One region of the Pseudomonas sp. Marseille-Q8238 genome, then DNA from elsewhere that is predicted to be linked to it. Evidence: predicted binding sites of a transcription regulator. Region 1 holds the regulator's gene; the other holds the start of a gene.
The links. Region 1 encodes LexA, which represses DNA repair genes until DNA is damaged. Its sites were predicted from a motif close to CTGTNTNNNNANACAG; they were not measured.
Positions count from the first base shown of each region.

Region 1 (16,142 bases):
GTTGAGCGCGAGAAGGAAATCCGTGCTTTCGTACCGGAAGAATACTGGGAGCTGCACGCAGACCTCGGCACTGCCAAGAACGCCAACGTGCGCTTTGAGGTGGTTCGCGAGAATGGCGAGGCGTTCAAGCCGGTCAACGAAGCCCAGACCATGGCGGCGCTGGAGAAGCTCAAGGCTTCTGCCTACAGCATTGCCAAGCGGGAGGACCGCCCGACCAGCAGCAAACCGTCGGCGCCGTACATTACCTCGACCCTGCAGCAGGCCGCGAGCAACCGCCTCGGCTTCGGCGTGAAGAAAACCATGATGATGGCTCAGCGTCTCTACGAGGCTGGCTACATCACCTATATGCGTACGGACTCGACCAACCTCTCGGCTGATGCTGTGGAGATGGTGCGGGGCTTCATCGAGAGCGAGTACGGCAAGAAGTATCTACCGGCCAAGGCCAACGTCTATTCGAGCAAGGAGGGCGCCCAGGAGGCGCACGAGGCGATTCGTCCGTCCGACGTCAATCTGCGCCCGACACAGATCTCCGGCATGGAGCGTGACGCCGAGCGCTTGTACGAATTGATCTGGCGTCAGTTCGTGGCATGCCAGATGCCACCAGCCGAATACCTGTCGACCAGTGTCACCGTTGCAGCGGGTGCTTTCGAGCTGCGTGCCAAGGGCCGCATCCTCAAGTTCGACGGTTATACCAAGGCGCAGCCGCAGCAGAGCAAGCCGGGTGAGGACGACGTTCTTCCGGACATGAGCGAAGGCGATGCGCTGAAGCTGATCAAGCTCGACCCGAGTCAGCACTTCACCAAGCCACCGGCTCGTTTCTCCGAGGCCAGCCTGGTCAAAGAGCTGGAAAAGCGCGGTATCGGTCGCCCGTCGACCTATGCAGCGATCATTTCGACCATCCAGGAGCGCGGCTACGTCACGGTACAGAACCGTCGTTTCTATGCCGAGAAAATGGGCGACATCGTCACCGAGCGTCTCAGCGAGAGTTTTTCCAACCTGATGGACTACGGCTTTACTGCCGGTATGGAAGAGCATCTGGATGATGTCGCACAGGGTGAGCGCGATTGGAAGCATTTGCTCGACGAGTTCTACGGCGACTTCAAGAAGAAGCTCGAAGTGGCGGAGGTCGCCGACAGTGGCATGCGTGCCAATCAGCCGACCCTGACCGATATCGCCTGCCGCGACTGTGGCCGACCGATGATGATTCGTACCGCATCCACCGGTGTATTCCTCGGCTGCTCTGGCTATGCACTGCCGCCGAAAGAGCGCTGCAAGGCCACTATCAATCTCATCCCTGGTGATGAAATTGCCGCTGATGACGAGGGCGAGTCGGAGTCGCGCGTTCTGCTCAATAAGCACCGTTGCCCGATCTGTTCCACGGCGATGGATGCGTACCTGCTGGATGAAACACGCAAGTTGCACATTTGTGGCAACAACCCTGACTGCACGGGATATGAGATCGAGCAGGGCCAGTACCGCATCAAGGGGTACGAAGGTCCGAGCCTGGAATGCGACAAGTGCGGCAGTGAGATGCAACTCAAGACGGGGCGTTTCGGCAAGTTCTTCGGTTGCACCAATAGCAGCTGCAAGAACACCCGCAAGCTGCTGCGCAGTGGTGAGGCTGCTCCGCCGAAAATGGACGCGGTGCAGATGCCGGAACTGAAGTGCGAGAAGGTCAACGATACCTATGTGCTGCGTGATGGCGCATCGGGCCTGTTCCTGGCGGCCAGCCAGTTCCCGAAAAACCGCGAAACTCGTGCACCGCTGGTGCTCGAGCTGATTCCGCACAAGGATGAAATCGATCCGAAGTACCACTTCCTGCTGGATGCTCCGAAGAAGGATCCAGAAGGCCGTCCGGCGGTTATCCGCTACAGCCGCAAGACCAAGGAGCAGTACGTGCAGAGTGAGGTGGACGGTAAGCCCACTGGCTGGCGTGCATTCTTCTCCGGCGGTAAATGGAAGGTTGAAACCAAAGGCTGATGGAGTGAGCCCTGTTCGGATTGCAGTCGAGCAGGGCGAAATCGCCAGCAATGATCGAGGGTGCCGCGATGGCGCACGAGCTGTATACCCGAACTAACCAGAAGATCTATTTTGCAGGTCTGGCCCTGGATAGCCTGCGCAAGGCAGAAGAGGGGCAGGCGCTAGGCGGGCCGGGCAAGGTTCAGGCGGAGCGTGAAGCGGCCTTGTTTCACCTGTATGGCGCATTGCTCGGGCTGTGCCATGAAGTCGCAGGTTATTATCGTCTGGCCGAGGCCAATGCGTCGCGGGTCGAACTACTGCTCAATCAGGCGGTCCTGAAGGCAGCGCCAAGCCCGGAGTTTGCCGAGCTGGTCGAGATGGCGCAGCAGCCGGAAACCTGGCTGGCGCAATTGCTTAGTGCTTACGAGGCATTATCTGCCCCTCCTGCGGCTCCGAAAGCGGCGAAGGTCGATCCTACGTTGCCGCTTATTCAAACCGTCAGTGTTTCTGACGAGCCGCCTGTATTGACGCAAGAAACGATGGAAGGTTGGCGTCAGCAGCTCAAGCTGTTGGCCTTGCGCTTTCGCGAATCGCTCAGCGAGTGCTGAGTTTGGAAGGATGGATGGGCAGCGGCTGCCCTGATCTGACTGTTACACTAGCCGCCTGATTGGAGAACCTGAATGCCTACATCCTTCCTGGAAATTGTCGAGCTTCCTGACGGGCGCATTGCATTGCGTCGTGCTGAGGATGAGGAAACGTTGGTGACTCTGGATTTCTCCGCCGACGCCAAGGCATTTCTGCAGGGGCATCATGTCGAAGTGGCGAAAGCCATGCTCAACGTCGGTGTCCAGATGGCTGGGCGATTGGCTGAGGGCGAGGTGGAGCATGATGACCACCCGCGGGTTCTTCACTGAGCTGTTGCGCTAATTGGCTTTCGGCTCGTCATCATTCGAATAGATCGCGATACTGAACTACCTTCAGTACTCGCAGGATGATCTTCCTTCTCTACCTGGTTCTTTCCTGCACATGGCCTGGGCTGTTCTGCTCAGGCCTCTCAACTCATGCGAATGTTCAGGCTTTGCGCGCTACCGAGCCGGGCGGCGCTGCTCAGGGTTGCTCGTTCTCCAGCCTGAAGCTCAAGCCAGCTGACGACGGTGTGGCTGCGGCCCAGGCGCAGTGCTTCGCAAGCCAGTTCCATGGCACTTTGTTCTGATTTGGGTTGCAGAACGAGCAGTCGATCGAGGTTGAGTCCGGCGCTACGCAGCCAGGCATTGGTAATGCTGGCAGGCGGGGCAATCAGCGTCAGCCAGCGGGCATTCTGATTCTGGCTCAGCTCGCGCATAACAGGGCCTAGCAACTGGCGACAGTGGCTGATCGAGCCGCTGAGGCTCAACTCGCTGAAGGATTCGGGCTCTTCGGCCCAGGCCGGCAATTCGATTTCATCAATCAGTAGTGGGCTCAAGCCCTGGCCCAGGAAAGCTTCAAACAGCGGAAGTTGCGAGTGGTTCAGCGACTGCGGGAACTGCATGAAGCTCTCCTCGGTTAGCGGCGAATGACGCCGACACTCAAACCTTCAATGATCAAATCCTGTTCTTCCAGATTCACTTCAATCGGTGCGAATTCCGGGTTTTCTGCAATCAGAAGCACTTTATTGCCGGTGCGTTGAAAGCGTTTGACCGTAACCTCGTCATCGATGCGTGCCACGACGATCTGGCCATTGCGCGCCTCGCGCGTGGTATGCACGGCAAGCAGATCGCCATCGAAGATGCCGATATCTTTCATGCTCATGCCGCGTACGCGGAGGAGGTAGTCGGCGCGAGGCTGAAAGAATCCCGGGTTGATCTGGCAGGACTCCTCGACATGCTGCTGGGCGAGAATGGGCGCGCCGGCAGCAACGCGACCGATGATAGGAAGGCCTTCCTCTTCCGCCGCTTCAGGCTCATAGCCTGGGATGCGAATGCCGCGCGAGGCGCCAGGGGTCATTTCAATCGCCCCTTTGCGTGCCAGGGCCTTGAGATGTTCCTCGGCAGCATTGGGTGACTTGAAGCCCAGCTCCTGAGCAATTTCTGCTCGCGTTGGAGGGTAGCCGTTGTCTTCCAGGCAGCGTTTGATGAAGGCAAGAATTTCAGCTTGGCGGGGCGTTAGTTTGATCATGCTGGTGGTCTGTCTGTTTATACAGTTGCTGTGATTATATACAGTGAAAGTGCGATGGCAACAATTCTTTCTGTACCTGCTTTGCCGCAGCCAAGCAGCAGCTTTAGTGGTGTCTGTGGCGCTATGGTTTAATCTATGACCGCCCGGCCACGATTGGGCTGGGAATACTTGACAGGACAGTCGCCTGAAACGTATGTTTCAAACAAGTGTTTGTCAGGTGAGAATCTTATGGCTCAGTCAGAAACTGTTGAGCGCATATTGGACGCTGCAGAGCAGTTGTTCGCGGAAAAAGGCTTCGCCGAGACTTCCTTGCGCCTGATTACCAGCAAGGCTGGTGTCAATCTGGCTGCCGTTAACTATCACTTCGGCTCGAAGAAGGCGCTGATTCAGGCGGTTTTCTCGCGTTTCCTCGGGCCTTTCTGTGTCAGCCTCGAGCGTGAGCTGGATCGTCGCCAAACCAAGCCGGAGAAGGCCAGTCTCGAAGAGCTTCTCGAGATGCTGGTCGAGCAGGCGCTGGCGGTGAAGCCGCGCAGTGGCAATGACCTGTCGATTTTCATGCGTTTGCTTGGACTGGCTTTCAGTCAGAGCCAGGGACACTTGCGTCGCTACCTGGAAGATATGTACGGCAAGGTGTTCCGTCGCTATCTGCTGCTTCTGCATGAGGCGGCGCCGCGTATTCCTCCGCTCGAGCTGTTCTGGCGTGTGCACTTCATGCTGGGTGCTGCTTCGTTCAGCATGTCGGGCATCAAGGCCTTGCGCGCGATTGCCGAGACCGACTTCGGTGTCGATACCTCCATTGAGCAAGTCATGCGCCTGATGGTGCCTTTCCTGGCGGCAGCGATGCGAGCGGAAACAGGCGTCAGCGAAGAGGCACTGGCTACTGCCCAGCTGCTTCCACGCGCCAAGTCGACAGTCGCCAAAGCCTGATCCTGACTGTGCCGGGGCGTCTGGATCGGCTAAGCTAGCGATCTATGCGCCCGCTCGATCTATTGCACATATCCATCGCTGATCAGTGCCTATACGGCTTTGCCGATGGGCAGCTGTTGTTGCGCCTGCCGGTTTCCACTGCTCTCAATGGAGCAGGGGAGCGCAGCGGTTCGAATTGCACGCCTCGCGGCCGTCATCTGGTTCGGGCAAAAATCGGCGAGGGTCTGCCTGAGGGCGCTGTGCTGCGAGGTCGGCGCTGGACGGGTGAGGTCTGGTCGGCTGAGCTGGCCAATCAATTTCCCGGCCGGGACTGGATCCTGACCCGCATCCTCTGGCTAAGTGGCTGCGAGCCAGGCATCAACCGTCTGGGTGATGTCGATACCTTTCGCCGATACATCTACCTGCATGGCACGCCTGATATAGAGCCTATGAGTGTGCCGCTGTCCCATGGCTGCGTGCGGCTGCGCAATACGGACTTGCTGGACCTTTTCCCTCGCGTGCCTGTGCACTGCGCGGTTTTCATTGGCGAGGCACCTTGCCCTGAGTGGGCGACTGCCGATCTCGCTTAAGGAATACTTTTGACGACTCCCTTGACTGGTTCCCTGATGCTGGACATCCACGGTACCTGGCTGACGGCCGAGGATCGCCAGATCCTGCGCCAGCCAGAAGTGGGTGGGCTGATTCTGTTCGCACGCAATATCGAAGATCCCCGGCAGGTGCGCGAACTGAGCGCTGCTATCCGCGCCATTCGCCCGGATCTGCTACTGGCGGTGGACCAGGAAGGCGGACGTGTGCAGCGGCTGCGCCAGGGTTTTGTCCGGTTGCCGGCCATGCGTGCCCTGGCTGATAACGAGAACGCTGAATACCTTGCCGAGCAATGCGGCTGGCTGATGGCGACAGAGGTCCTGGCGGTAGGCCTGGATTTGAGTTTTGCCCCGGTACTGGATCTGGACCATCAGCGCAGTGCGGTGGTCGGTAGCCGCAGCTTTGCCGATAGCGGTGAGCGCGCGACGGCATTGGCCGGTGCGTTCATCCGTGGCATGCAGGCGGCGGGGATGGCGGCAACGGGCAAGCACTTTCCCGGACACGGCTGGGCCGAGGCCGACTCGCATGTGGCCATTCCGCTGGATGAGCGCGAGCTGGAGGATATTCGTCGCCACGATCTGGTTCCGTTCCAGCGCCTGAGCGGACAACTGGCAGCGATCATGCCGGCCCATGTGATTTATCCGCGCGTGGACGCTCAACCAGCCGGTTTTTCGCGGCGCTGGTTGCAGGACATCCTGCGCGGCGAGCTGGGCTTCCAGGGCGTCATCTTCAGTGATGACCTGTCCATGGCCGGTGCGCATGTCGTCGGTGATGCGGCCAGTCGCATCGAGGCGGCCTTGAGTGCAGGCTGTGACATGGGGCTGGTCTGCAATGATCGTGCTGCCGCCGAGCTGGCGTTGAGCGCTGCGCAGCGACTCAAGGTTCAACCACCTGCAGGCCTGGCACGCATGCGCGGCCAGGGCTTTGCCACCACCGACTATCGTCAGCAGCCACGCTGGCTGGCTGCCGTGGGCGCTTTGCGTGCCGCACAGTTGATCGACTAGGAGTGAGCATGGCTGTTCACGCCATCATCGGCGGCACGGGTCTTACCCAGTTGGAAGGCTTGACCCTGAAGGAAGAGCGCCTGTTCGATACGCCCTATGGCGCACCCTCTGCGCCTGTGCTGAGCGGCGAGTATGCCGGGCGCGACGTACTGTTCCTGGCTCGCCATGGTCATCCGCATCGCATTGCACCACATCAGGTCAACTACCGGGCGAACCTGTGGGCGCTCAAGCAGGCGGGGGCGGGGGCAATTATCGCGATCAACGCAGTGGGCGGTATCCATGCCGCCATGGGCACGGGTCAGTTGTGTGTCGCCCATCAGATCATCGATTACACCTGGGGCCGTGAGCATACCTATTTCGCCGGTGACATCGAGCATGTGACCCATGTCGACTTCAGCTACCCCTATGATGAAGCGCTGCGCGGCAAGTTGAATGCGGCGCTGCAGGTGTTGGGCTATCCGCACAGCAGTCATGGTGTGTATGGCGCGACTCAGGGGCCACGCCTGGAAAGCGTGGCCGAGATCGCCCGCATGGAGCGTGACGGTTGCGATATCGTCGGGATGACCGGCATGCCCGAGGCCGCCCTTGCACGGGAGTTGGATCTGCCTTATGCCTGCCTGGCATTGGTGGTCAATCCCGCGGCTGGCAAGTCCAGCGGCATCATCACCATGGCCGAGATCGAAGAGGCACTGGCGGGTGGTATCGACAAGGTCAAGCAGGTTCTGGCGCACGTGCTCGTGGCGTGAGGCTATAGTTCGAGACAGCTATTCGGGATCTTGAATATCCCGCTTCAGCGGCGTTGACGTGTTGTCCGTATCGGCAATGCTTTTTGCAGGGAAAGTGTACAAGGATGAGTTCGTACTCAATCTACCGTGACCTGGTCACACAGCTCATGCAAGGCGAAGAAAGCCTGCCGAGCCTGCCAAACCTTACCCTGCAGATTCGCAGCGCGCTGCATTCCAGTACGACCACCACCGCCCAGCTTGAGCGGTTGATCGGTCGTGATCCGGCGCTCAGTGCCTTGCTGGTCAAGCATTCGAGCAGTCCGCTTTATCGTCAGTCGCGGCAGGCGCAGGGGCTGCGCGATGTGATTCAGGTGCTGGGGATGAAACAGGTTGGCAACATCACCATGGCCCATAGCCTGAAGAGCTTGTTCACGCTCTACAGCCCTGCCTACAAGCGCCTGTTCCTGGAGGTCTGGGAGCGCCTGGTGATCAAGGCCAGTACCTGCTCGGTGATGGCACGCCAGATCGGCAAGGTCGCACCCGAGCATGCCTTGCTGGCCAGTTTGCTCAGTGAGGTTGGCAGCCTGGTGCTGCTGTCGGCGTTCAGGAATGACACGCAGCCACCGAGTGCCGACGAGTACTATTTGCTATGCCGTGAGTTCAGCAAATCCCTGGGCGTGATTCTGTTGAAGAAGTGGGCGGTGGAGGATGAATACATCCAGATCATCCGTCAGGCCGGGGATTGGTTCAGTGTTCACGAGCCCCGTCTGCAGCCGGTCGATCTGGTCAACCTGGCGCTCTATCACGCCATCATCGAGCGAGACCCCAATGCCGGGTTGCCACCGCTGCCGACGCTGGCGGCCTATCAGAAGCTGCCAGCTCCGTTCAATCAGCTCGATGACCTGGGGTTTCTGCAGTTGATTACCGAGAACGAAGACGCCATCCAGACAGTTGCCAGCGCCTTGCGCTGAACTCAGAACCTGTTTCGGTCTTACGAGCTATAGCCAAACAAGGGCTAGGCGCCCCCGCGAAAACGGCTGAGGAAGCGTCGCTTAGGCGCTGCAAATGAGCATGGCTCGCTTCGCTCACCCCTTTGGGGCGCACTGAAGTGCGTTAGCCGCAAGCGGCTTGCCGAAGTCGTCTTCAACGCAGTTTGGCCGACGCGCAGCGGATCGGTTCTCAGGGCGGGTCGTGGTTACAGCAGCGTGACCTTGACCAGCATTCCCAGGCTGCCGTGGTCCAGGTAGGTCAGTTCGCCATTCTTCAGGCGGGTGCGTTGCTTGATGCGCTCGCTGCCGCTCAGCAGGCCGTTGCCATCGAATGTATTGACCCAGATATCGGCATCGATATCGACCAGGCGCTCGGGCTGGCTGAGGGCAATGATCCCTTCCACGGGGAAATGGCCGAATTGCTCGTTACCGGTCTCGAAGGCGAATTTCTCGGGGGCTGGTGATACGGACTGCTCCCAGGCCTTGTGCAGCAACACTTGATAACCACTGCCGGGGTTGAGCTTGGCGGCCACGTCGCTCAGGGTCACGCTGCGCTCATTGCCGCTGATGGGCTGTGCGCCTGTTGCCCAGTCGTCCGGTGAGGGCTGGCTGGCCACGACCGGCTCACCTGCCTGGCGGAACACGATGACTTCGATCTGGTACAGCGCATCGGCGAAGGCCGATGGCGCCAGCAGGCAGAGCAGCAGGGTGAAATGGCGGAACGCACGCATGGCATCAGTCCTTTAAGCGGATTGCGGTTGTAGACGTTCGAGCAGGGCCTCGAGCGTATTGAAACGTTCTTCCGGGCGCTCCATGGGCACCTGGAACTTGAACATCGTGGCACCTTCGAACTTGTAGCGCTTGGGCTGGCTCTGGATCAGCTTGATCAGCACCATCGGGTCGACACTGGTATCGGCGGCGAATTCGATACGGCCACCTTGGGGGCCAGCGTCGATCTTCTTGATTCCCAGTTTCTCGGCCTGCAGCTTGAGCAGGGTGATGCGCACCAGGTTCTTGGTTGGCTCTGGCAGCAGGCCGAAGCGGTCGATCATTTCCACCTGCAGTTCTTTCAGGCCATCTTCGTCGGCGGCATTGGCGATGCGTTTGTACAGGATCAGCCGCGCATGTACATCGGGCAGGTAGTCGTCGGGGATCAGCGCCGGTACGCGCAGATTGATTTCCGGGCCGCCGCCTAGCGGCTGTTCGAGGTTCGGTTGCTCGCCCTTGCGGATGGCCTTGACCGCGCGCTCGAGCATTTCCATGTAAAGCGTGAAGCCGACCGCCTGGATCTGCCCGCTCTGGCCGTCGCCAAGCAACTCGCCGGCGCCGCGGATTTCCAGATCGTGGGTGGCCAGGACGAAGCCGGCGCCGAGGTCCTGGGCGTTGGCGATGGCTTCCAGGCGTTTCTGCGCATCGTCGGTCATCTGCTTGCGCGGTGGAGTCAGCAGGTAGGCATAGGCCTGGTGGTGGCTGCGACCAACACGGCCGCGCAACTGGTGCAGCTGGGCCAGGCCGAACTTGTCGGCGCGCTCGATGATGATGGTGTTGGCGCTGGGCACGTCGATGCCGGTCTCGATGATGGTCGAGGCGATCAGCACGTTGAAGCGCTTGTGGTAGAAGTCGCTCATCACCTGTTCGAGGTCGCGTTCGCGCATCTGCCCATGGCCGATGCCGATGCGTGCCTCGGGGACCAGTTCGGCGAGGTCGGCGGCGCACTTCTCGATGGTCTTCACGTCGTTGTGCAGGTAATACACCTGGCCACCGCGCAGCAGCTCACGCAGCAGCGCCTCCTTGATCGTCGGGTTGTTCTGTTCCATGACGAAGGTGCGCACCGACAGGCGCCGTGCTGGCGGTGTGGCGATGATGGACAGATCGCGCATGCCGGCCACGGCCATGTTCAGGGTGCGCGGAATCGGCGTGGCGGTCAGGGTGAGGATGTCCACCTCACTGCGCAGGGCTTTGAGCTGTTCCTTCTGGCGCACGCCGAAACGGTGCTCTTCATCGATGATCGCCAGACCCAGGTTGGGAAACTTCACGTCTTCCTGCAGCAGCTTGTGGGTGCCGATGACGATATCGATCTTGCCTTCGGCCAGTTTGTGCACGGCTTCATCCACTTCCTTGGCGGATTTGAAGCGGCTCATCACCTCGACCGTTACCGGCCAGTCGGCGAAACGGTCGCGGAAGCTGTTGTAGTGCTGCTGGGCGAGCAGGGTGGTGGGCACCAGTACGGCAACCTGGCGACCGCTGTGTACGGCGATGAAGGCGGCACGCATAGCCACCTCGGTCTTGCCGAAACCGACGTCGCCGCAGATCAGGCGGTCCATCGGCTTGGCTGCGAGCATGTCTTCGCGCACCGCTTCGATGGCGGTCTGCTGGTCCGGTGTTTCCTCGAACGGGAAGCCGGCGCTGAAGGTCGCGTAGTCGGCCAGTGGGTCCTTGAACGCATAGCCTTCGCGGGCAGCGCGGCGGGCGTAGATGTCGAGCAGCTCGGCGGCGACGTCGCGGACCTGCTCGGCCGCTTTGCGCTTGGCTTTCTGCCAGGTTTCCGAGCCAAGCCGGTGCAGCGGCGCCAGGGCATCATCACTGCCGGTGTAGCGGGCGATCAGGTGCAGGTTGGCAACCGGCACGTAGAGCTTGGCTTCCTCGGCGTACATCAGGGCGAGGAATTCTGCGGCCTGGCCTTCGATCTCCAGGGTAATCAGGCCCAGGTAGCGGCCGACGCCGTGGTCGATATGCACCACCGGTGAGCCTTCGCGCAGCTCGGTGAGGTTCTTGATCACGTTGTCGCCGCCATCGCGCGATTTCTCGCGGCGACGGCGTTGCATCACGCGCTGGCCGAACAACGGGCTCTCGGCGACCAGGGCCAGTTCGTCGAGCAGCAGGCCTTCGTCGAGCGGAGCGATGGTGATGCCCATGCGCTCTTCGTTATCGATGAATTCCTGCCAGCCGCTGACCTCGCGTGGCTTGAGCTTGAGCCGGGCCAACAGCTCCAGCAACACCTCGCGGCGCCCGGCGGATTCGGCGCAGAACAGCACGCGGCCCGGGTATTCCTCGATAAAGCGGCGCAGTGCGGCCAGGGGTTCGCTGGCCTTGGCCTGGATTGCCAGGTCGGGCAGTTGCTGGGCGTTGAAGCGTTCGCGGCCGACGCCAGGCTCCACGTCATCCTGGCTGATGACGACGCGCGGCCAGTTCTTCAGGCGGGCGAAGCAATCCTCTACCGGCAGGAAGATGTCGGCGGGCGGCAGCAGCGGGCGTTCCGGGTCGACACGGCGCTCGTCGTAGCGGTTGCGCGCGTCGTTCCAGAACTGCTCGGCGGCCTTCTCGATGCCAGGCAGGGAGAACACCTGGGTGTCTTGCGGCAAGTAATCGAAGAGGGTTGCGGTCTCTTCGAAGAACAGCGGCAGGTAATACTCGATACCGGCCGGGGTGATGCCGGTGGAGAGGTCCTGGTAGATCGGGCAGCGGCGGAAGTCGACGTCGAAGCGTTCGCGAAAGCGCCCACGGAAGTCGGTGACGGCCTTTTTATCCAGCGGGAACTCACGGGCGGGCAGCAGGCGGATCGATTCGACCTTGTCCACCGAACGCTGGGTTTCCGGGTCGAAGGTGCGCAGCGTCTCGATTTCGTCATCGAACAGGTCGATGCGGAAGGGCAGTTCGCTGCCCATGGGAAACAGGTCGATCAGGGCGCCGCGCACGGCGAACTCGCCATGCTCGTAGACGGTATCCACGCAGCGATAGCCGGCAGACTCCAGGTTGCTGCGCATGGTGTCGACATTCAGTTTCTGGCCGACATCCAGCACCAGGCCTGAGCCGAGCAGGAAGCGCGTCGGTGCAATACGGTGCAGGGCAGTGCTGATCGGCACGACCAGCACGCCGTGGGTCAGTTGCGGCAGGCGGTACAGCGCGGCGATGCGCTGGGAAATGATGTCTTGATGTGGCGAAAACAGGTCGTAGGGCAGGGTTTCCCAGTCCGGGAAGTGCAGAACGGGCAGGTCGGGGGCGAAAAATGCCAGCTCCTCCTGCAGGCGTTCGGCATTCTGGCTGTCGGCTGTCAGCAGCAGGGTGAAGCGCTTGGCAGCGCTGGCTGCCTCGGCAATCGCCAGTGACAGCGCGGCACCGGGCAGGTTGCCCCAGTGCTGTTTGCCAGCGGCGGCGGGTAGTTTCGGTAGGTGCAGGACGGACGCGGTCGGCATGGACACAGGCAACGCAACCCCAGATTGGCGAGCGTGTGATTGTAACGAGGCGAGGATGCCGCTGTCAGTTGCGACAAGCGCGCATTGCTCAGGCTCGCGTGCGCCGTCATAATGTAGCCCCTTTTTTCAGCCCCTACATGTGGAAGGTAATTGCCCGTGACTCAGAAGCCCGACCAGTGTCTCGGTGAGTGGATCGATCGCGAAGCCCTCGCAGAAGCGATGATTCCGTTGATCGGCCAGCTCTACCGCAACAACAGTGTGGTGACCTCGATCTACGGCCGTGGCCTGATCAACCGTTCGGTGATCGCCATTCTCAAAGCCCACCGTTTCGCCCGTCACCGCCTGGCCGACGACAGCGAACTGACCGTGCACGAGACCTTCCCGATCCTGAAGGCCATGAGCGAGCTCAAGCTGGGCGCCGCCTCGGTAGACCTGGGCAAGATGGCCGCCAAGTTCAAGAGCGAGGGCGCTGGCCGCTCCGTCGAGCAGTTCGTCAAGGATGAACTGGCCGATGTGGTTGGCAAGCAGAACGGCGCTGCCCGCGAAGGCACCGACGTCGTGCTTTACGGTTTTGGCCGTATCGGTCGTCTGCTGGCGCGCATCCTGGTCGAGAAGACTGGCGGTGGCGACGGCCTGCGTCTGCGTGCCATCGTGGTGCGCAAAGGTGCGGAAAACGACCTGATCAAGCGCGCCAGCCTGCTGCGTCGCGACTCGGTGCATGGTCCGTTCGATGGCACCATCACCATCGATGAGGCCAACAATACCCTCACCGCCAATGGCAACCTGATCCAGGTGATCTACTCCAACGATCCGGCGTCCATCGACTACACCCAGTACGGCATCAAGAACGCCCTGCTGGTGGACAACACAGGCAAATGGCGCGATGCCGAAGGCCTGGGCCAGCACCTGAAGTGCCCAGGCATTGCCCGCGTGGTTCTCACCGCACCTGGCAAGGGCGCGCTGAAGAACATCGTGCATGGCATCAACCACGGTGAAATCAGCGATGACGACAAGATCGTCTCCGCGGCTTCCTGCACCACCAACGCCATCGTGCCGGTGCTCAAGGCGGTCAACGACCAGTACGGCATCGTCAACGGTCATGTTGAAACCGTACACAGCTACACCAACGACCAGAACCTGATCGACAACTTCCACAAGGGCAGTCGTCGTGGTCGCAGTGCGGCGCTGAACATGGTCATCACCGAGACGGGCGCTGCCACCGCTGCTGCCAAGGCGCTGCCGATCCTCAAGGGCAAGCTGACCGGCAACGCGATTCGCGTACCGACGCCGAACGTGTCGATGGCCATCCTCAACCTGAACCTGGAAAAGGCCACCACCCGCGAAGAGATCAACGAGTACCTGCGCCAGATGGCCATGCACTCGGATCTGCAGAAGCAGATCGACTTCGTCCAGTCGCAGGAAGTGGTGTCTACTGACTTCGTTGGTTCGCGTCACGCCGGCGTGGTTGATGCCGAAGCCACCATCGCCAACGACAACCGTGTCGTGCTGTACGTCTGGTACGACAACGAGTTTGGCTACAGCTGCCAGGTCGTGCGTGTGATGGAAGACATGGCCGGGGTCAACCCGCCGTCTTTCCCGCGCTAAGCGCCGGGTGTTGAACAAAACGGGAGCCATGGCTCCCGTTTTGCTTTTCAGGGAGCGGCCAGTAACTGCTTGCGCAGGGTGTCGGAAAGGCCGTTCTCGGCGAGCCATATGCCCAGGTAGGCGCGGGCCAGTTCGGGATTGGCGTTCTGGTAGAGGGTTTCATCGTTGCGTTGCAGGCTTAGGCCATCCTCTGCCGAGTAGTTCAGGGCGTAGCGGTCGCCGGGCTGGATGTCGCGAAAGGCGGCATGCAGGGCGTCGATATCGCGGCGCAGGGGCCCCAGTCGGGCCGGTTCATGCTGGCGTTTCAGGGTGATCCAGGCGGCCTTGATGACATCGCTGCGCTTGATCGAGCGAAAATAGTAGAGCTCCAGGCGCAGTGGGCTCTGTTGCGCGATGGCCTGGCGCGGTGTGAGTGTCGGCGGGGCGTAGAATGCCGCGGCGTATACATCGACCCAGAGGTAGTCCAGCACGGCCTGGTTCTTGAGTGCCACGGTGCTGCCGTATACGTCCTGGGTGCCGCTGAACGCGGCCTCGGACAGTCGATCGGCCAGCAGGTGGTTGCTGCCGGTAAGCAGTACAAGCGCAAGCAATAGTCGGTACACGGCGAGCTCCTATGGAACCCTATGGTCTCTTCAGGTTGGCGCTGCTCGTCAAGTGCCGGGTGAGCCGGTTCGGTGGGCAGTGGAAGGAAGGGGGAGGCATTTTGGCTAGACAGGCAGGTATTGCAGTGTTGCTGCTGCTCCTGGGGGGCTGCAGTGATCCGATCGAAACGCTGAGTGGCCCGACCATGGGCAGCCAGTATTCGTTGAAGTACGTGGCGGGCCGCGGGGTGCCGCAGGTGGCGGTGGTCAAGGTAGAGGTTGAGCGCATGCTGGGTGAGGTCGATCAGCAGATGTCGACCTGGCGTGCCGACTCGGATATTTCCCGTTTCAATCAATTGCCAGCAGGACAATGCCTGGGCATGCCGGAACCCGTGTTGAAGCTGGTGCGCTTCGGCGAGCAGATGTCCGAGAAAAGCGATGGCGCATTCGACCTGACCGTGGCGCCCCTGCTGAACCTGTGGGGCTTCGGCCCGCAGTCGCGGCGCCAGCAGGTGCCCGGTCCGCAGGAGATTGCCGCTGTGCTGGCACGCACCGGGCATCAGCATGTGCGTATCGAGGGGCAGCGCTTGTGCAAGGACGTAGCGGCCGAGATCGACTTGGGCAGCATAGCGGCCGGGTATACGGTGGATACGATTGGCGACCGGCTGGCCGAGCTGGGCATCTCCAGCTATGTGCTCAATGTCACCGGTGAGCTGCGGGTCGTGGGCCGCAAGCCCGACGGCTCTCCGTGGATGATTGCCATCGAGTCTCCCTTCGAAGGCAAGCAGACTGCCGAGCGAGTGTTGCCTCTGGACGGCATGGGGCTGTCCACCTCGGGCGACTACCATAATTACTTCGAGCGTGACGGCGTGCGTTATTCGCATACCTTCGATCCGCGTCGCGGGGCGCCAATCGATCATCAGCTGACTTCGGTTACGGTGCTGGATCCGTCGACACTGCGTGCCGAGGGCCTGTCGACAGCGCTGCTGGTGCTGGGGCCTAAGCAAGGTTTCGACTATGCCGAGCGCAATGGCGTCCTGGCTCTGTTCATCAGTCGTGGTGAACAGGGTTTTTCCAGTCGCATGACCAGTGCCTTCGAGGCACGTTTCGGCGCTGCCACCCAACCATGAGTTGTGCGTATGGATATGTAGTGAACGCAATGCTCGCCTACGACACGACCAAGCGCTAATGTGCAGCGCGATAGGGCACAGCTAAGCTATGCCAGCGATTGAGTGCCGTAGCCATGGGGCGCTGCGACACCTTCAGGGCGTGATGAGGTCCTGAACCGTACTGAGAGGAGTAAGCATGGCGGTCTACAACTACGACGTGGTGGTGCTGGGTTCCGGCCCGGCGGGCGAGGGTGCGGCGATGAACGCAGCCAAGGCCGGACGCAAGGTGGTGGTGGTCGATAACCGCCCAC
Region 1 covers NZ_CBCOPI010000001.1:3,315,541-3,331,682, reverse strand. The annotation lists gene topA (type I DNA topoisomerase) at 1-1,980, shown strand, start outside; gene ACWPW0_RS15545 (DUF6586 family protein) at 2,049-2,567, shown strand; gene ACWPW0_RS15540 (hypothetical protein) at 2,640-2,873, shown strand; gene sulA (SOS-induced cell division inhibitor SulA) at 3,014-3,487, opposite strand; gene lexA (transcriptional repressor LexA) at 3,502-4,113, opposite strand; gene ACWPW0_RS15525 (TetR family transcriptional regulator) at 4,342-5,040, shown strand; gene ACWPW0_RS15520 (L,D-transpeptidase family protein) at 5,085-5,609, shown strand; gene nagZ (beta-N-acetylhexosaminidase) at 5,631-6,629, shown strand; gene ACWPW0_RS15510 (S-methyl-5'-thioinosine phosphorylase) at 6,638-7,375, shown strand; gene ACWPW0_RS15505 (HDOD domain-containing protein) at 7,480-8,325, shown strand; gene ACWPW0_RS15500 (CsiV family protein) at 8,550-9,074, opposite strand; gene mfd (transcription-repair coupling factor) at 9,087-12,536, opposite strand; gene ACWPW0_RS15490 (glyceraldehyde-3-phosphate dehydrogenase) at 12,693-14,141, shown strand; gene ACWPW0_RS15485 (chalcone isomerase family protein) at 14,189-14,743, opposite strand; gene ACWPW0_RS15480 (FAD:protein FMN transferase) at 14,863-15,852, shown strand; gene sthA (Si-specific NAD(P)(+) transhydrogenase) at 16,028-16,142, shown strand, end outside.

Region 2 (16,142 bases), 650 kb from region 1:
CGATCCGAAAGAGGTACGCAAGCAGCGCGCTGCAAAGGCGGCTCAGGCGCGAGCAGCAGAACAAGCAGAGTGATAGGTCTGGAAACGAAAAAGCCCGGCGATGCCGGGCTTTTTTATGCTGCAGATTACTGCGGTGAGCTTTCCAGGGGTTCTGGAATCGGCACGGGAACCGGCTCGGCGGCGTCGACTTCGCGCTGGATCTGGTCCAGCAACGAGCCTGGCTTGGCTGGGGCGTCGGTCTGCTGTTGCGGTTGCTGCTGTGGCGCGACGCTGGTGTTGCCGTCTTCGCCCATGATCGCCTGATCACGGCTGACGCCTGGCATGAAATCGCCGGCCAGGCCGATAAGCTGGTCGTTGCCGTCGAACATCAGGCTGACGCGTTCCTGGAAGCGCTGACGGCCGCCCGGCTGGATGCTGTACAGATAATCCCAGCGTTTGGCGTGGAAGGTATCGGTGATCAGCGGGTTGCCCATGATAAACCGCACTTGTCGGCGGGTCATTCCCGGCTTCAACTGGTCTATCATGTCCTGCGTAACGACATTGCCCTGCTGAATGTCGATTTTATAAACCCCGGGAAATGAACAACCGGCGAGTGCGAACAGGCCCACGAGCGTGAGACTGGACAGCAAGAGCTTGGTGTTTTGCATCGGTGGGTGACTTCCACTATCTTGGCTGGGCAAAGTAATCACCGATCATACCCGCATTAACGGAAGCTGCGAAGCAGCAACCTCGAGAAAGCTGACCATGGTTGAAAATAGCGAGCTGCGCAAAGTTGGTTTGAAAGTCACCCTGCCTCGGGTCAAGATCCTGCAGATGCTTGACTCGGCGTCTTCAGGCCAGCGTCACATGAGTGCTGAGGATGTCTACAAGGCACTGATGGAGGCGGGCGAAGATGTGGGCCTGGCCACCGTGTACCGGGTTCTGACTCAATTCGAGGCTGCCGGCCTGGTGGAGCGTCATAACTTCGATGGCGGCCACGCGGTGTTCGAGTTGGCCGACGGTGGTCACCACGATCATATGGTCTGCGTCGATACGGGCGAGGTCATCGAATTCTTCGACCAGGAAATCGAGAAACTGCAGAAAGAGATCGTCAAGAAGCACGGCTTCGAGTTGGTCGATCACAATCTGGTGCTGTACGTACGCAAGAAGTAATTCGTACGGCTACGCAAAAAAACGGCGACCTTGGGTCGCCGTTTTTGTTGCTGTCAGGTGTTCAGGCCTGGGCGCTGTCCAGCATCTTGCGCGCGTGCTGCAGGGACTCTTCGGTCAGATCGACCCCGCCGAGCATGCGTGCGACTTCTTCGATGCGCTGCGCAGGCTCCAGGCTGCTGACCGCGGTGCGGGTTTCCTGGCTGTCACGGGCCTTGTGCACAAACAGGTGGTGATGACCTTGTGCCGCGACTTGCGGCAGATGGGTCACGGTCAGGACCTGGCCGCGCTCGCCGAGGCGGCGCAGCAGTTGACCAACGACCTCGGCGGTGGGACCGCCGATACCGACATCCACTTCGTCGAATACCAGGGTCGGTACGCGTGAGGTCTGGGCCGTGATGACCTGAATGGCCAGGCTGATACGGGACAGCTCGCCGCCCGACGCCACTTTGGCCAATGCCTTGAGGGGAAGACCAGGGTTGGCGCTGACCAGGAACTCCACGTGCTCCAGGCCGTGGGGGTGGGGTTCTGCGTTATCACCTGGTTGGAGCTGGATGCTGAAACGCCCACCTGGCATGCCCAGGGTCTGTATTTCCTGTTGCGCGGCAGTGGCCAGGCGTTCAGCAGCAGTCTTGCGCAGTTGGCTCAGCTCGCTGGCTTTCTCCTGATAATGGCGCTCGTAGGCCGCCAGTTCTTCCGCGAGGCGCTCGCTGGCCTGGTCGTCTGCATTCAGGCTTTCCAGTTCCTCCATCAGGCGGTGCTGCAGTTCGGCCAGTTCGGCGGGCTGGATGCGGTGCTTGCGGGCCAGGGTGTAGATGCTGTCTAGGCGCTCCTCGAGCAGTTGCTGGCGCTGCGGGTCGGCGTCGAAATGGTCGATGAAGCGATTGAGTTCGCCCACGGCCTCTTCTACCTGGATCTGGGCGCTGGCCAGCAGATTGGCGGCTTCACCAAGCGCGCCTGGCTGGCTGCTGAAACTGGCCAGGCGGTTGAGACTGTTGGTCAGGGCGGACAGCACATTGCCTGCGTCGCTTTCGCTGCAAAGCTCCAGGACCTGGCGGCAGGTGCCGAGCAGTTGTTCGGCATTGCTGAGGGTCTTGTGCTCGTGCTCCAGTTGTTCCAGTTCGTTGTCGCCGAGCGCGAGATTATCCAATTCCTCCAACTGGTAGCTGAGGAGTTGGTGGCGGGCGCGTTGCTCGTCACTGGTGGAGGTCAGGCGTTGCAGTTCCTGACGGGTCTGGCGCCAGCGCTGTGCGGCCAGCTGCACTTGCCGGGCGAGTTCCTGGCTACCGGCGTATTCGTCGAGCAGGCGACGGTGGGTGTCCGGCTTCAGCAGGGATTGGTGTTCATGCTGGCTATGAATGTCGATCAGCAGTTCGCCTACGGCCTTGAGGTCGCCGAGTGGGCAAGGGCTGCCGTTGATATAGCCGCGTGAGCGGCCTTCGCTGGTAATGACGCGACGCAGGATGCACGGGCCATCATGGTCCAGGTCGCGTTCGGCCAGCCAGGCGCGGGCTTCGGGAATGTCGTCGAGATCGAAGCTGGCGAGAATGTCGGCTTTGTCCGCGCCGGGGCGTACCACGCCACTGTCGGCGCGATCACCCAGGGCCAGGCCGAGGGCGTCGAGCATGATCGATTTGCCGGCACCGGTTTCGCCGGTAATGGCCGACATGCCGCGCTGCAGCTCCAGATCCAGATGTTCGACGATGGCGTAATTGTGAACCGACAGGTGCACCAGCATGGGGAGCGCTCCCGAAAATTAAGGCTGGCTATTTATACAGTGTTTTTCTTTGTGCTGACAATAACCCTTGAAACCTTGTGTTTGGGCCCCATATAGGCGGCATAAGCGCGGGCCATGACCCGTTGATGTCTACACAGGAGGACCCAATGACCGACGAACAGCCCCTCGATACGCAGACCCCTCAAGATAATCCGGCAACAGAAAGCGGCGCGGGCGAAGACCTGGCGGCACGTGTGTTGGCGCTCGAAGAGCAACTGGCTGCGGCGCAGGATCAATCGCTGCGCGTCGCCGCTGACCTGCAGAACGTGCGCCGTCGCGCCGAGCAGGATGTAGAGAAGGCACACAAGTTTGCCCTCGAACGCTTCGTCAATGACTTGCTGCCGGTAGTCGACAGTCTGGAGCGTGGTCTGGAGCTGTCGAACCCCAACGATGAGTCGATCAAGGCCGTGCGCGAAGGCCTGGAGCTGACGCTGAAGCTGTTCCTCGACACCCTCAAGCGTTATCAGGTTGAAGAAATCGATCCGCATGGGGCGCCGTTCAATCCGGAGCACCATCAGGCGATGGCAATGGAAGAAAGCACGCATGTCGAGCCGAACAGTGTGCTCAAGGTGTTCCAGAAGGGCTATCTGCTCAGTGGACGCCTGTTGCGTCCGGCGATGGTCGTGGTGAGCAAGGCGCCGGCCGCTGCGCCGCCCACGATCGACGAGCAGGCTTGAAATCGGCCGACTGGCCCCCATCTATTTAGTCAAGCGAATCAAGCTGCGTGACCCAAGACATCGGGGCACGCCATAACCAAGTTTTGGAGAGAGTGAAAATGGGCAAAATCATCGGTATCGACCTGGGGACCACCAACTCCTGCGTCTCCATCCTGGAAAACGGTAGCGTCAAAGTCATCGAGAACGCCGAAGGCGCGCGTACCACGCCTTCGATCATCGCCTACGCCAACGATGGAGAGATCCTTGTTGGTCAGTCGGCCAAGCGCCAGGCTGTGACCAACCCGCACAACACGCTGTACGCGGTTAAGCGCCTGATTGGTCGCCGCTTCGACGAAGAAGTCGTGCAGAAAGACATTCAGATGGTGCCGTACAAAATCGCCAAGGCCGACAACGGTGACGCCTGGGTTGAGGTCAATGGCCAGAAAATGGCACCGCCGCAAATCAGTGCGGAAATCCTCAAGAAGATGAAGAAGACCGCCGAAGACTACCTCGGCGAAGCGGTGACCGAGGCGGTCATCACCGTACCGGCTTACTTCAACGACAGCCAGCGCCAGGCCACCAAAGACGCCGGCCGCATTGCCGGTCTGGACGTCAAACGCATCATCAACGAGCCGACTGCCGCTGCACTGGCCTACGGCATGGACAAGGCCAAGGGCGACCACACCGTGATCGTCTATGACCTGGGGGGTGGTACCTTCGACGTGTCGGTCATCGAGATCGCAGAGGTCGACGGCGAGCACCAGTTCGAAGTGTTGGCCACCAACGGTGACACCTTCCTCGGTGGTGAGGACTTCGACATCCGTCTGATCGACTACCTCGTCGACGAATTCAAGAAGGAAAGCGGCATCAACCTGAAAGGTGATCCGCTGGCCATGCAGCGCCTGAAAGAGTCGGCCGAGAAAGCCAAGATTGAGCTGTCCTCCAGCACCCAGACCGACGTCAACCTGCCGTACATCACGGCAGACGCTACCGGTCCGAAGCACCTGAACGTGAAGATCTCCCGTGCCAAGTTGGAATCGCTGGTTGAGGATCTGGTGCAGCGCACCATCGAGCCATGCCGTATCGCGCTGAAAGATGCCGGTATCGACGTTGGCGCGATCAACGATGTGATCCTGGTCGGTGGTCAGACCCGTATGCCGCTGGTACAGAAGGCAGTTACCGACTTCTTCGGCAAGGAAGCACGCAAGGACGTCAACCCGGACGAAGCCGTCGCCATGGGTGCGGCCATTCAAGGTGCGGTGCTGGCTGGTGATGTGAAGGACGTACTGCTGCTCGACGTCAGCCCGCTGACCCTGGGTATCGAAACCATGGGCGGCGTGATGACGGCGCTGATCGAGAAGAACACCACCATCCCGACCAAGAAGTCGCAGGTGTTCTCCACTGCCGATGACAACCAGGGCGCGGTGACCATCCACGTGCTGCAGGGTGAGCGTAAGCAAGCCGCGCAGAACAAGTCGCTGGGCAAGTTCGACCTGGCCGAGATTCCGCCGGCTCCGCGTGGCGTGCCGCAGATCGAGGTTACGTTCGACATCGACGCCAACGGTATCCTGCACGTGTCCGCCAAGGACAAGGCCACTGGCAAGAGCCAGTCCATCGTGATCAAGGCCAACTCCGGCCTGTCCGAGGATGAAATCCAGCAGATGGTGCGTGACGCCGAGGCCAATGCCGAGGAAGACCGCAAGTTCGAAGAGCTGGCGACCGCGCGTAACCAGGGCGATGGTCTGGTGCATGCCACTCGCAAGATGGTCACTGAGGCGGGCGACAAGGCAACTGCTGAAGAGAAAGCCGCCATCGAGAAAGCGCTGGGCGAGCTGGAGGCAGCGGTCAAGGGTGATGACAAGGCTGCTATCGAGGCCAAGATGACAGCCCTGTCCGAAGTGACCGCACCGCTGGCGCAGAAGCTGTACGCCGAGCAGCCGCAGTCGGGTGCTGCAGGTGCAGGTGCCGAAGAGGCGCCGCAGGACGCCGGTGACGACGTGGTCGACGCCGAGTTCGAAGAGGTCAAGGACAACAAGTAAGTCCCAGCCCCGCGGAGACGTGGGGTGTGCAGCAGGCCGCCAGGCGCGGTCGCTGCCTTCCGCTCTGGCCCGTTGCAGCTTGGCTGTGGCGGGCATGATCCGTCACGCGGGGGCTTGCCCCCGCGTTGGCGTGTCTGGGGGAGACGAATTCAGAGGTGTTGAAGGCATATGGCCAAACGTGACTATTACGAAGTGCTCGGCGTGGAGCGTGGCTCCAGTGAAGCCGAGCTGAAGAAAGCCTATCGCCGGCTGGCGATGAAGTATCACCCGGACCGCAATCCGGACGACAAGACAGCTGAAGAGCGCTTCAAGGAGGCTAATGAGGCCTATGAAGTGCTGTCCGATGCGAGCAAGCGCTCGGCCTATGACCAGTACGGTCATGCCGGGGTCGATCCGCAGATGGGCGGCGGTGCCGGTGGCTTTGGGGCCGGTGGTGCCAACTTCTCCGATATTTTCGGCGACGTGTTCAGTGACTTCTTTGGTGGCGGCCGCGGTGGTGGTCGTGGCGGCGCCCAGCGCGGCAGTGATCTGCGCTACACCCTCGAACTGGATCTGGAAGAGGCTGTGCGCGGGACCACCGTGACCATCCGCGTGCCGACCCTGGTCAACTGCAAGCCTTGCGATGGTACTGGCGCCAAGAAGGGCACTAGTCCAGTGACCTGTACCACCTGCGGCGGCATCGGCCAGGTGCGCATGCAGCAGGGCTTCTTCTCCGTGCAGCAGACCTGCCCGCGCTGCCATGGCAGCGGCAAGATGATCACCGACCCCTGTGGCTCGTGCCATGGCCAGGGCCGTGTGGAAGAAAGCAAGACCTTGTCGGTCAAGGTGCCGGCTGGTGTCGACAGTGGCGACCGTATTCGTCTGACCGGCGAGGGTGAGGCCGGCAGTCTGGGTGGTCCGGCTGGTGATCTCTATGTGGTGGTCAACGTGCGTGAGCACGCGATCTTCCAGCGCGATGGCAAGCACCTGTACTGCGAGGTGCCCATCAGCTTTGCCGACGCGGCGCTGGGTGGTGAGCTCGAAGTGCCAACGCTGGATGGTCGGGTCAAGTTGAAGATTCCGGAAGGCACTCAGACCGGTAAGCTGTTCCGCTTGCGTGGGAAGGGTGTGGCGCCGGTGCGTGGCGGTGGTGCGGGCGATCTGATGTGTCGGGTGGCGGTGGAAACGCCGGTCAACCTGAACAAGCGCCAGCGCGAGCTGCTAGACGAGTTCCGCAAGTCGCTGGAGGGCGACAGCTCTCACTCGCCCAAGGCCAGCGGCTGGTTCGATGGCGTGAAGCGCTTCTTCGGTGATATTTGAATGAAACTGCAGGCGGCCAGCCATGAGGCGTTATTGAGCGTGGTTTGTCGTCTGCGGCTCGTAGCTTGGAGCTGACGTGATGCGACGTATTGCAGTGATGGGCGCCGCCGGGCGCATGGGGAAGATCCTGATCGAGGCGGTCAGTCAGACCGAGGGTGCCGGCCTGACGGCGGCGATCGATCGTCCGGATAGCAGCCTGATTGGCGCCGATGCCGGCGAGCTGGCGGCGCTGGGGCGTATCGGTATCACCTTGTCGGATGACCTGAGCAAGGTGGTCGACGAATTCGATGTGCTGATCGACTTCACCCACCCCTCGGTCACGCTGAAGAACCTGGATGTCTGTCGTAAGGCGGGCAAGGCCATGATCATCGGCACCACCGGCTTTTCCGCTGAGGAGAAGCAGCGCCTGGCGGATGCGGCCAAGGACATTCCGATCGTCTTTGCGGCCAACTACAGCGTGGGCGTGAACCTGTGCCTGAAATTGCTCGATACCGCCGCGCGCGTGCTGGGCGACGAGGTCGATATCGAAATCATCGAGGCGCACCACCGGCACAAGGTCGACGCGCCATCCGGGACGGCGCTGCGCATGGGTGAGGTGGTGGCCAATGCCTTGGGGCGCGACCTGCAGAAGGTTGCCGTTTATGGGCGTGAGGGCCAGACCGGTGCTCGTGAGCGCGAGACCATTGGTTTTGCCACTGTGCGTGCTGGCGACGTGGTTGGTGATCACACTGTGCTGTTCGCCGCGGATGGCGAGCGTGTGGAGATCACTCACAAGGCATCCAGCCGCATGACCTTCGCCAAGGGGGCGGTGCGTGCAGCCATGTGGTTGGGTCAGCAGCCCGCAGGGCTGTATGACATGCAGGATGTGTTGGGGCTTAACTGAAATGCCTGAATGGTCCACCTTGGCTGTGGACCAAAAATGGCTTTTCCTGTAAGCTTCCTGCTTTAGTGTGTCCACTAAAAGTAGCGCAGAATGATTCAGATAAAAAAGCGGGGTGACGGTCATACGTCATCCCGCTTTTTTACAACCTGCGTTTGAGCAAGTTTCAGATCTAAGGGAGGTCTTCTTGACTAAGCCAGCCATACTCGCCCTTGCCGACGGCAGCATTTTCCGCGGTGACGCCATCGGGGCCGACGGCCATACAATTGGTGAGGTCGTGTTCAATACGGCCATGACCGGCTATCAGGAAATCCTCACCGATCCTTCCTATGCCCAGCAGCTCGTCACCCTGACTTATCCGCATATCGGCAACACCGGTACCACGCCCGAGGACGCCGAGTCGAATCGTGTCTGGGCTGCCGGCCTGATCATTCGCGACCTGCCACTGACTTCCAGCAACTGGCGCAACAAACAGCCGCTGGACGAGTACCTGAAGGAAAACGGTACTGTCGCCATCGCGGGCCTCGACACCCGCCGTCTGACCCGCATCCTGCGTGAGAAAGGCTCGCAGAATGGCTGCATCCTGGTGGGCGACGACGCTACCGAGGAAAAAGCTCTGGAGCTGGCGCGCAGCTTCCCTGGCCTCAAGGGCATGGACCTGGCCAAGGTCGTATCCGCGGCCGAGCGTTACGAGTGGCGCTCCAGTGTCTGGGAACTGAAGACGGACAGCCATCCGGAGATCGCCGCCAGCGAGTTGCCCTACCACGTGGTGGCCTATGACTACGGCGTCAAGCTGAACATCCTGCGCATGCTGGTCGCGCGCGGCTGTCGGCTGACCGTGGTGCCGGCGCAGACACCGGCCAGCGAGGTGCTGGCGCTCAACCCGGATGGTGTGTTCCTGTCCAACGGCCCTGGCGACCCCGAGCCGTGCGATTACGCGATCCAGGCGATCAAGGACCTGCTGGAAACCGAGCTGCCGATCTTCGGCATCTGCCTCGGCCATCAGTTGCTGGCCCTCGCTTCCGGTGCCAAGACCCTGAAAATGGGCCATGGCCATCACGGCGCCAACCACCCGGTTCAGGATCTCGACAGCGGTGTGGTGATGATCACCAGCCAGAACCACGGTTTTGCCGTGGACGAGGCGAGCCTGCCGGCCAACCTGCGTGCGACCCACAAGTCACTGTTCGACGGTTCCCTGCAGGGTATCGAGCGCACCGACAAGGCGGCCTTCAGCTTCCAGGGTCACCCGGAGGCGAGCCCCGGCCCGCACGACGTCGCGCCACTGTTCGACCGTTTTATCGAAGCCATGGCCAAGCGCCGCTAAGCCCGCCGACTGACCTACGGATTCGAGAGAGAGAAAATGCCAAAACGTACAGACATCAAAAGTATCCTGATCCTCGGCGCCGGCCCCATTGTCATCGGCCAGGCCTGCGAATTCGACTACTCCGGCGCGCAAGCGTGCAAGGCGCTGAAGGAGGAGGGCTACCGCGTCATCCTGGTGAACTCCAACCCGGCCACCATCATGACCGACCCGTCGATGGCCGACGCGACCTACATCGAACCGATCAAATGGGCCACCGTGGCCAAGATCATCGAGAAGGAGCGCCCTGATGCGCTGCTGCCGACCATGGGCGGGCAGACTGCGCTGAACTGCGCCCTCGACCTGGAAAAGCATGGCGTGCTGGAAAAGTTCGGCGTCGAGATGATCGGTGCCAACGCCGATACCATCGACAAGGCCGAAGACCGCTCGCGCTTCGACAAGGCGATGAAAGACATCGGCCTGGCCTGCCCGGTTTCCGGCATCGCGCACAACATGGAGGAAGCCTACGGTGTCCTCGACAAGGTCGGCTTTCCTTGCATCATCCGTCCGTCCTTCACCATGGGCGGCACCGGTGGCGGTATCGCCTACAACCGGGAAGAGTTCGAAGAAATCTGCGCCCGAGGCCTGGATCTGTCGCCGACCAGCGAGCTGCTGATCGACGAGTCGCTGATCGGCTGGAAGGAATATGAGATGGAGGTAGTCCGCGACAAGAAGGACAACTGCATCATCGTCTGCGCCATCGAAAACTTCGACCCCATGGGCGTGCACACCGGTGACTCAATCACCGTGGCCCCGGCCCAGACCCTGACCGACAAGGAATACCAGATCCTGCGTAACGCCTCCCTGGCGGTGCTGCGTGAAATTGGCGTGGAAACCGGCGGCTCCAACGTGCAGTTCGGCATCTGCCCGAACACCGGGCGCATGGTGGTGATCGAGATGAACCCGCGCGTGTCGCGTTCCTCGGCGCTGGCTTCCAAGGCCACTGGTTTCCCGATCGCCAAGATCGCCGCCAAGCTGGCCGTCGGCTACACCCTCGACGAACTCTCCAACGACATCACCGGTGGTCGTACCCCGGCGTCGTTCGAGCCGGCCATCGACTACGTTGTTACCAAGATCCCGCGTTTTGCCTTCGAGAAATTCCCGAAAGCCGATGCCCGCCTGACTACCCAGATGAAGTCTGTGGGTGAGGTCATGGCCATTGGTCGTACCTTCCAGGAGTCCCTGCAGAAAGCCCTGCGCGGCCTGGAAGTCGGCGTTGCAGGTTTCGACGAGAAGCTCGATCTGAACGACCCGGAAGCCGAGAGCACCCTGCGCCGCGAGTTGACCGTGCCGAGCGCCGACCGCATCTGGTATGTGGCCGATGCCTTCCGCGCAGGCAAGACCGTCGCGGAAATCTTCGAGCTGACCAATATCGACGAATGGTTCCTGGTGCAGATCGAGGACCTGATCAAGGACGAGGAGCGGGTCAAGACCCTCGGCCTGTCCAGCATCGACCGCGACGCCATGTTCAAGCTCAAGCGCAAGGGTTTCTCCGATGCGCGCCTGGCCAGGCTGCTCGGTGTGACCGAGAAGAACCTGCGCAGCCACCGCCACAAGCTGAAGGTGCTGCCGGTGTACAAGCGCGTCGACACCTGCGCCGCTGAATTCGCCACCGATACCGCCTACATGTACTCGACCTACGAGGAAGAGTGCGAGGCCAATCCGTCGACTCGCGACAAGATCATGATCCTCGGCGGCGGTCCGAACCGCATCGGTCAGGGCATTGAGTTTGACTACTGCTGCGTGCACGCGGCGCTGGCCATGCGTGAAGACGGGTACGAGACCATCATGGTCAACTGCAACCCGGAAACCGTCTCCACCGACTACGACACTTCCGACCGCCTGTATTTCGAGCCGGTGACCCTGGAAGACGTGCTGGAAATCGTCCGTGTCGAGCAGCCCAAGGGCGTGATCGTGCAGTACGGCGGCCAGACTCCGCTGAAGATCTGCCGCGCCCTGGAAGAGGCTGGCGTGCCGATCATTGGCACCAGCCCGGATGCCATCGACCGTGCCGAAGACCGCGAGCGCTTCCAGCAGATGGTGCAGCGTCTGGGGCTGCGTCAGCCGGCCAACGCTACCGCGCGCAGCGAAGATGAGGCCCTGGCCGCATCGAAGACCATCGGCTACCCGTTGGTGGTGCGTCCGTCCTACGTGTTGGGCGGTCGGGCGATGGAAATCGTCTACCAGGAAGAAGAGCTCAAGCGCTACATGCGCGAGGCGGTGAAGGTGTCCAATGACAGCCCGGTGCTGCTGGACCACTTCCTCAACTGCGCCATCGAAGTCGATGTCGATGCCGTCTGCGACGGCGAGAGCGTGGTAATTGGCGCGATCATGCAGCACATCGAGCAGGCCGGCGTGCACTCGGGTGACTCGGCGTGCTCGCTGCCGCCATACTCGCTGCCGGCGCATATCCAGGACGAGATCCGCGAACAGGTCAAGAAAATGGCCCTGGAGCTCGGGGTGGTCGGCCTGATGAACGTGCAGATGGCCGTGCAGGGCGAGGACATCTTCGTCATCGAAGTGAACCCGCGTGCGTCGCGTACCGTGCCGTTCGTGTCCAAGTGCGTGGGCGAGTCTCTGGCCAAGGTCGCGGCCCGGGTCATGGCTGGCAAATCGCTGGCCGAGGCTGGCTACAGCAAGGAAATAATCCCGCCGTACTTCAGCGTCAAGGAGGCGGTGTTCCCGTTCGCCAAGTTCCCAGGGGTTGACCCGATTCTCGGCCCAGAGATGAAGTCCACCGGTGAAGTCATGGGTGTGGGTGATACCTTCGGCGAGGCCTTCTCGAAGGCCCAGCTGGGTGCCAGCGAGATCCTGCCAAACTCCGGTTGCGCGTTCATCAGTGTGCGCGAGGATGACAAGCCATTCGTCGAGCAGGTCGCTCGCGATCTGATCGCCCTGGGCTTCGAGGTGGTCGCCACCGCCGGTACCGCGCGTGTGATCGAGGCTGCTGGCTTGCCGGTTCGTCGGGTGAACAAGGTGACCGAGGGTCGTCCGCACGTAGTCGACATGATCAAGAATGACGAGGTCACCCTGATCATCAACACTACCGAGGGGCGTCAGTCGATTGCTGACTCCTATTCCATTCGTCGTAACGCTCTGCAGCACAAGATCTACTGCACCACCACCATCGCGGCGGGGCAGGCGATCTGCGAGGCGCTCAAATTCGGTCCGGAAAAGGCCGTGCGCCGGCTGCAGGATCTGCATGCAGGAATCAAGGCATGATCAAGTACCCCATGACCGTCCAGGGCGCTCGCGCCCTGGAAGAAGAGCTGGCGCACCTGACCAAGGTCGTGCGGCCCAAGCTCAGCCAGGACATCGGCACCGCGCGCGAGCTGGGTGACCTCAAGGAAAACGCCGAATACCACGCTGCTCGTGAGCAGCAGGGTATGGTCGAGGCGCGTATCCGCGACATCGAAGGCCGCCTGCAGAACGCTGTGGTCATCGATGTCACGACCATTGCCCATACCGGCAAGGTGATCTTTGGCACCACCGTTGAGATCGCCAACGTCGAAACGGACGAAAGCGTCACTTACCAGATCGTTGGTGAGGATGAGGCCGATATCAAGCTGAGCAAGATCTCGGTGGGTTCGCCTATCGCCCGTGCCCTGGTTGGCAAGGAAGAAGGCGACGTGGTGGTGGTGAAAACCCCGAGTGGTCTGGTCGAGTATGAGATTGTCGAAGTCCGCCATCTCTAAGCATCCTTCAGGCGCAGCGCTGCTCAGCTGGAAGCTGGCCCAGACATTCTGGGTCGGCGGCCTGTGGGTGCTGTACTTCGCTGTGTTGCCAGGGTTGGGGCAGATTGGTCTGGCGCCGCTGCTGATTGAAGAGGTCAGTCTGACGCTGAGCCCGCTGCTGGTCGCCTTTGCGGCGTTCTGTGCGGTGCTGCAGTTGATGGTGCTGGCTCACGCCCAAGGTGTGCGAGGCCTGCTGCAGGATAGGCGCTGCCAGTTGCTACTGGCAGTGCTGGTGCTGGTGCTGGCGTACTTCGTGGTGCGCCAGTGGCAGCCGAACGCAGTGCGTTGGCTGTTGTTCAACTACCTGTTACTGGCGTTTACCGGGGTGTTGCTGATCGCCCAGCCGCTGCCTGGACAGCAGCGTATTGCAGAGGGCTGAATCAGCCCTGATAGCGGTGAACGTTGGACAGGTTCTTGTTCGGCTTGGGGTTCTTGCGGTAGACCAGTGCCATCTTGCCGATGATCTGCACCACTTCACAGCGGCCAATCTTGCTCAGTTCGTCGATCACGGCGCGACGGTCGTCGCGCTCGGTGATGCGGAACTGCACCTTGATCAGTTCATGATCGTTCAGCGCACGGTCCAGTTCGGCCTGCACGCCCTCGGTCAAACCGTTCTCTGCCACGATCAAGACCGGTTTGAGGTGGTGGCCGATGGATTTGAAGTGTTTCTTCTGCTCGTTGGTAAGCGCCATAATCTGAACCTGCGACTGGGAAACTGCCGGAAATGAAGCCTCGCCGATTGGCGTTTCGATGGCTGCGGAACACCGCACCATGCAGTTTCCTCAACCTTCCGCCTGATCTGGCTTCGTTTGCCGAGGGCTTCTGACTGTAAAAAGCGGCGTAGTGTACCCGAGCGTGTACAGCCTCGCCCAGATAATCACGATCATTGCGCTGGATGGCATTTCCGGTGTTGCTTCTATTTGGGATGGTTTCACTAGGGGGGAGCAAGCGCTTCTCGGCGCATCGATAACATTCGATGGGCCTTGTGATTTTCAATATGGCCCCCATATGGATGAAATAAGGATTTCAGTCCTGCGGGCCTCTATGTAAAGCGCTCGCAAGAGCGCGGAAGTGCGGACCCCTCTCGTCGAGCGGTTGCTCCTGCAAGCAGTACGTGCTCGCATGGGGCTTGCAAGGGGCCTAAACTGAAACTGTATGCGTCTGCGCAGGTCGGATTTGCCTGTGACAGGCTCATAAAGGGTTACAGACGACGCCTGCCTAGGGCAGGGTTGTGTAGTAAGTTAAGCGGGTATTTCTCCAGCCGTTTTGCGAAGCGCGTTTCAGGACGGGGCTCGCTTCAGAGGGTAGCTAATTGAACGATATGGCAAAGAACCTGATCCTGTGGCTGATCATCGCGGCCGTTCTGGTCACCGTGATGAACAACTTTTCTAGCCCCAGTGAGACCGGCAAGCTGAACTATTCCGAGTTCATCCAGCAGGTGCAGGAAGGCAAGGTCAGGCAAGTCACCGTGGATGGCTACATCATCAGCGGCAAGAGCTCCGACGGCACTACGTTCGAAACCGTGCGCCCCGCCATCGAAGACCGCGGCCTGATCAAGGACCTGATGGACAACAATGTCGAGATCGTCGGCAAGCAACCAGAGCGCCAGAGCATCTGGACTCAGTTGCTGGTAGCCAGCTTCCCGATTCTGGTGATCATCGCGGTGTTCATGTTCTTCATGCGCCAGATGCAGGGCGGTGCCGGCGGCAAAGGCGGGCCGATGAGCTTTGGCAAGAGCAAGGCGCGCCTGCTGTCCGAGGATCAGGTCAAGACCACGCTGGCTGACGTTGCAGGTTGCGATGAGGCCAAGGAGGAAGTGGGCGAGCTGGTCGAGTTCCTGCGCGATCCGGGCAAATTCCAGCGCCTCGGTGGCCGCATTCCCCGTGGCGTATTGATGGTCGGTCCACCCGGTACCGGCAAGACGCTGTTGGCCAAGGCCATCGCTGGTGAAGCCAAGGTGCCGTTCTTCACTATCTCCGGCTCCGACTTCGTCGAAATGTTCGTGGGTGTGGGTGCCAGTCGCGTGCGTGACATGTTTGAGCAGGCCAAGAAACACGCACCATGCATCATCTTCATCGATGAGATCGATGCAGTTGGTCGCCATCGGGGCGCCGGTCTCGGTGGCGGTCATGACGAGCGTGAGCAGACCCTCAACCAGTTGCTGGTGGAGATGGACGGCTTCGAGATGAACGATGGGATCATCGTCATCGCCGCGACCAACCGCCCTGACGTGCTTGACCCGGCGCTGCTGCGCCCGGGTCGCTTCGACCGTCAGGTGGTGGTCGGCTTGCCGGACATTCGCGGTCGTGAGCAGATTCTCAAGGTGCACATGCGCAAGGTGCCAATCGGCGATAACGTCGAGCCTGCTGTGATTGCTCGCGGTACACCGGGTTTCTCCGGTGCCGACCTGGCCAACCTGGTTAACGAGGCTTCGTTGTTCGCGGCGCGTGCCAGTAAGCGTCTGGTTGAGATGAAAGAGTTCGAGCTTGCCAAGGACAAGATCATGATGGGCGCCGAGCGCAAATCCATGGTTATGTCCGAGAAGGAGAAGCTCAATACCGCTTACCACGAGGCGGGGCACGCCATCGTTGGGCGTCTGGTGCCTGAACATGATCCGGTCTACAAGGTGTCGATCATTCCGCGCGGGCGGGCGCTGGGTGTGACCATGTTCCTTCCGGAGGAGGATCGTTACAGCCTGAGCAAGCGTGCGCTGATCAGTCAGATTTGCTCACTGTTTGGTGGTCGTATCGCCGAGGAGATGACGCTGGGCTTCGATGGTGTTACGACCGGCGCGTCCAACGACATCATGCGTGCCACGCAGATCGCCCGGAACATGGTGACCAAGTGGGGGCTCTCCGAGCGCCTGGGGCCGCTGATGTACGCCGAGGAAGAGGGTGAAGTGTTCCTGGGGCGCAGTGCCGGTAGTCAGCACACCAATGTTTCAGGTGAGACGGCCAAGGCCATCGATGAAGAGGTGCGCAGCATCATCGACGGTTGCTATGGCACGGCCAAGCGCTTGCTCGAGGAGAATCGTGACAAGTTGGACGTCATGGCTGATTGCCTGATGAAGTACGAGACCATCGATGCTGCGCAGATCGACGACATCATGGCTGGGCGTGAGCCGCGTGAGCCACGTGATTGGCAGGATGGTTCCGGTACACCGCCTGCGCCGAAAGAGCAGGTCGATCGCCCTGAGACGCCAATCGGTGGGCCGGCAGGCGAGCACTAATAGGTTCTTCATGACGTCT
Region 2 covers NZ_CBCOPI010000001.1:3,968,726-3,984,867, reverse strand. The annotation lists gene ACWPW0_RS18505 (RnfH family protein) at 1-73, shown strand, start outside; gene ACWPW0_RS18500 (outer membrane protein assembly factor BamE) at 126-647, opposite strand; gene fur (ferric iron uptake transcriptional regulator) at 745-1,152, shown strand; gene recN (DNA repair protein RecN) at 1,214-2,887, opposite strand; gene grpE (nucleotide exchange factor GrpE) at 3,034-3,603, shown strand; gene dnaK (molecular chaperone DnaK) at 3,702-5,621, shown strand; gene dnaJ (molecular chaperone DnaJ) at 5,790-6,920, shown strand; gene dapB (4-hydroxy-tetrahydrodipicolinate reductase) at 7,000-7,803, shown strand; gene carA (glutamine-hydrolyzing carbamoyl-phosphate synthase small subunit) at 7,988-9,124, shown strand; gene carB (carbamoyl-phosphate synthase large subunit) at 9,161-12,382, shown strand; gene greA (transcription elongation factor GreA) at 12,379-12,855, shown strand; gene ACWPW0_RS18450 (DUF4149 domain-containing protein) at 12,827-13,273, shown strand; gene yhbY (ribosome assembly RNA-binding protein YhbY) at 13,275-13,586, opposite strand; gene ftsH (ATP-dependent zinc metalloprotease FtsH) at 14,216-16,123, shown strand; gene folP (dihydropteroate synthase) at 16,134-16,142, shown strand, end outside.
Region 2: a site for LexA is predicted at 2,912-2,927, ahead of recN (DNA repair protein RecN). Genes of this name have one in related genera too.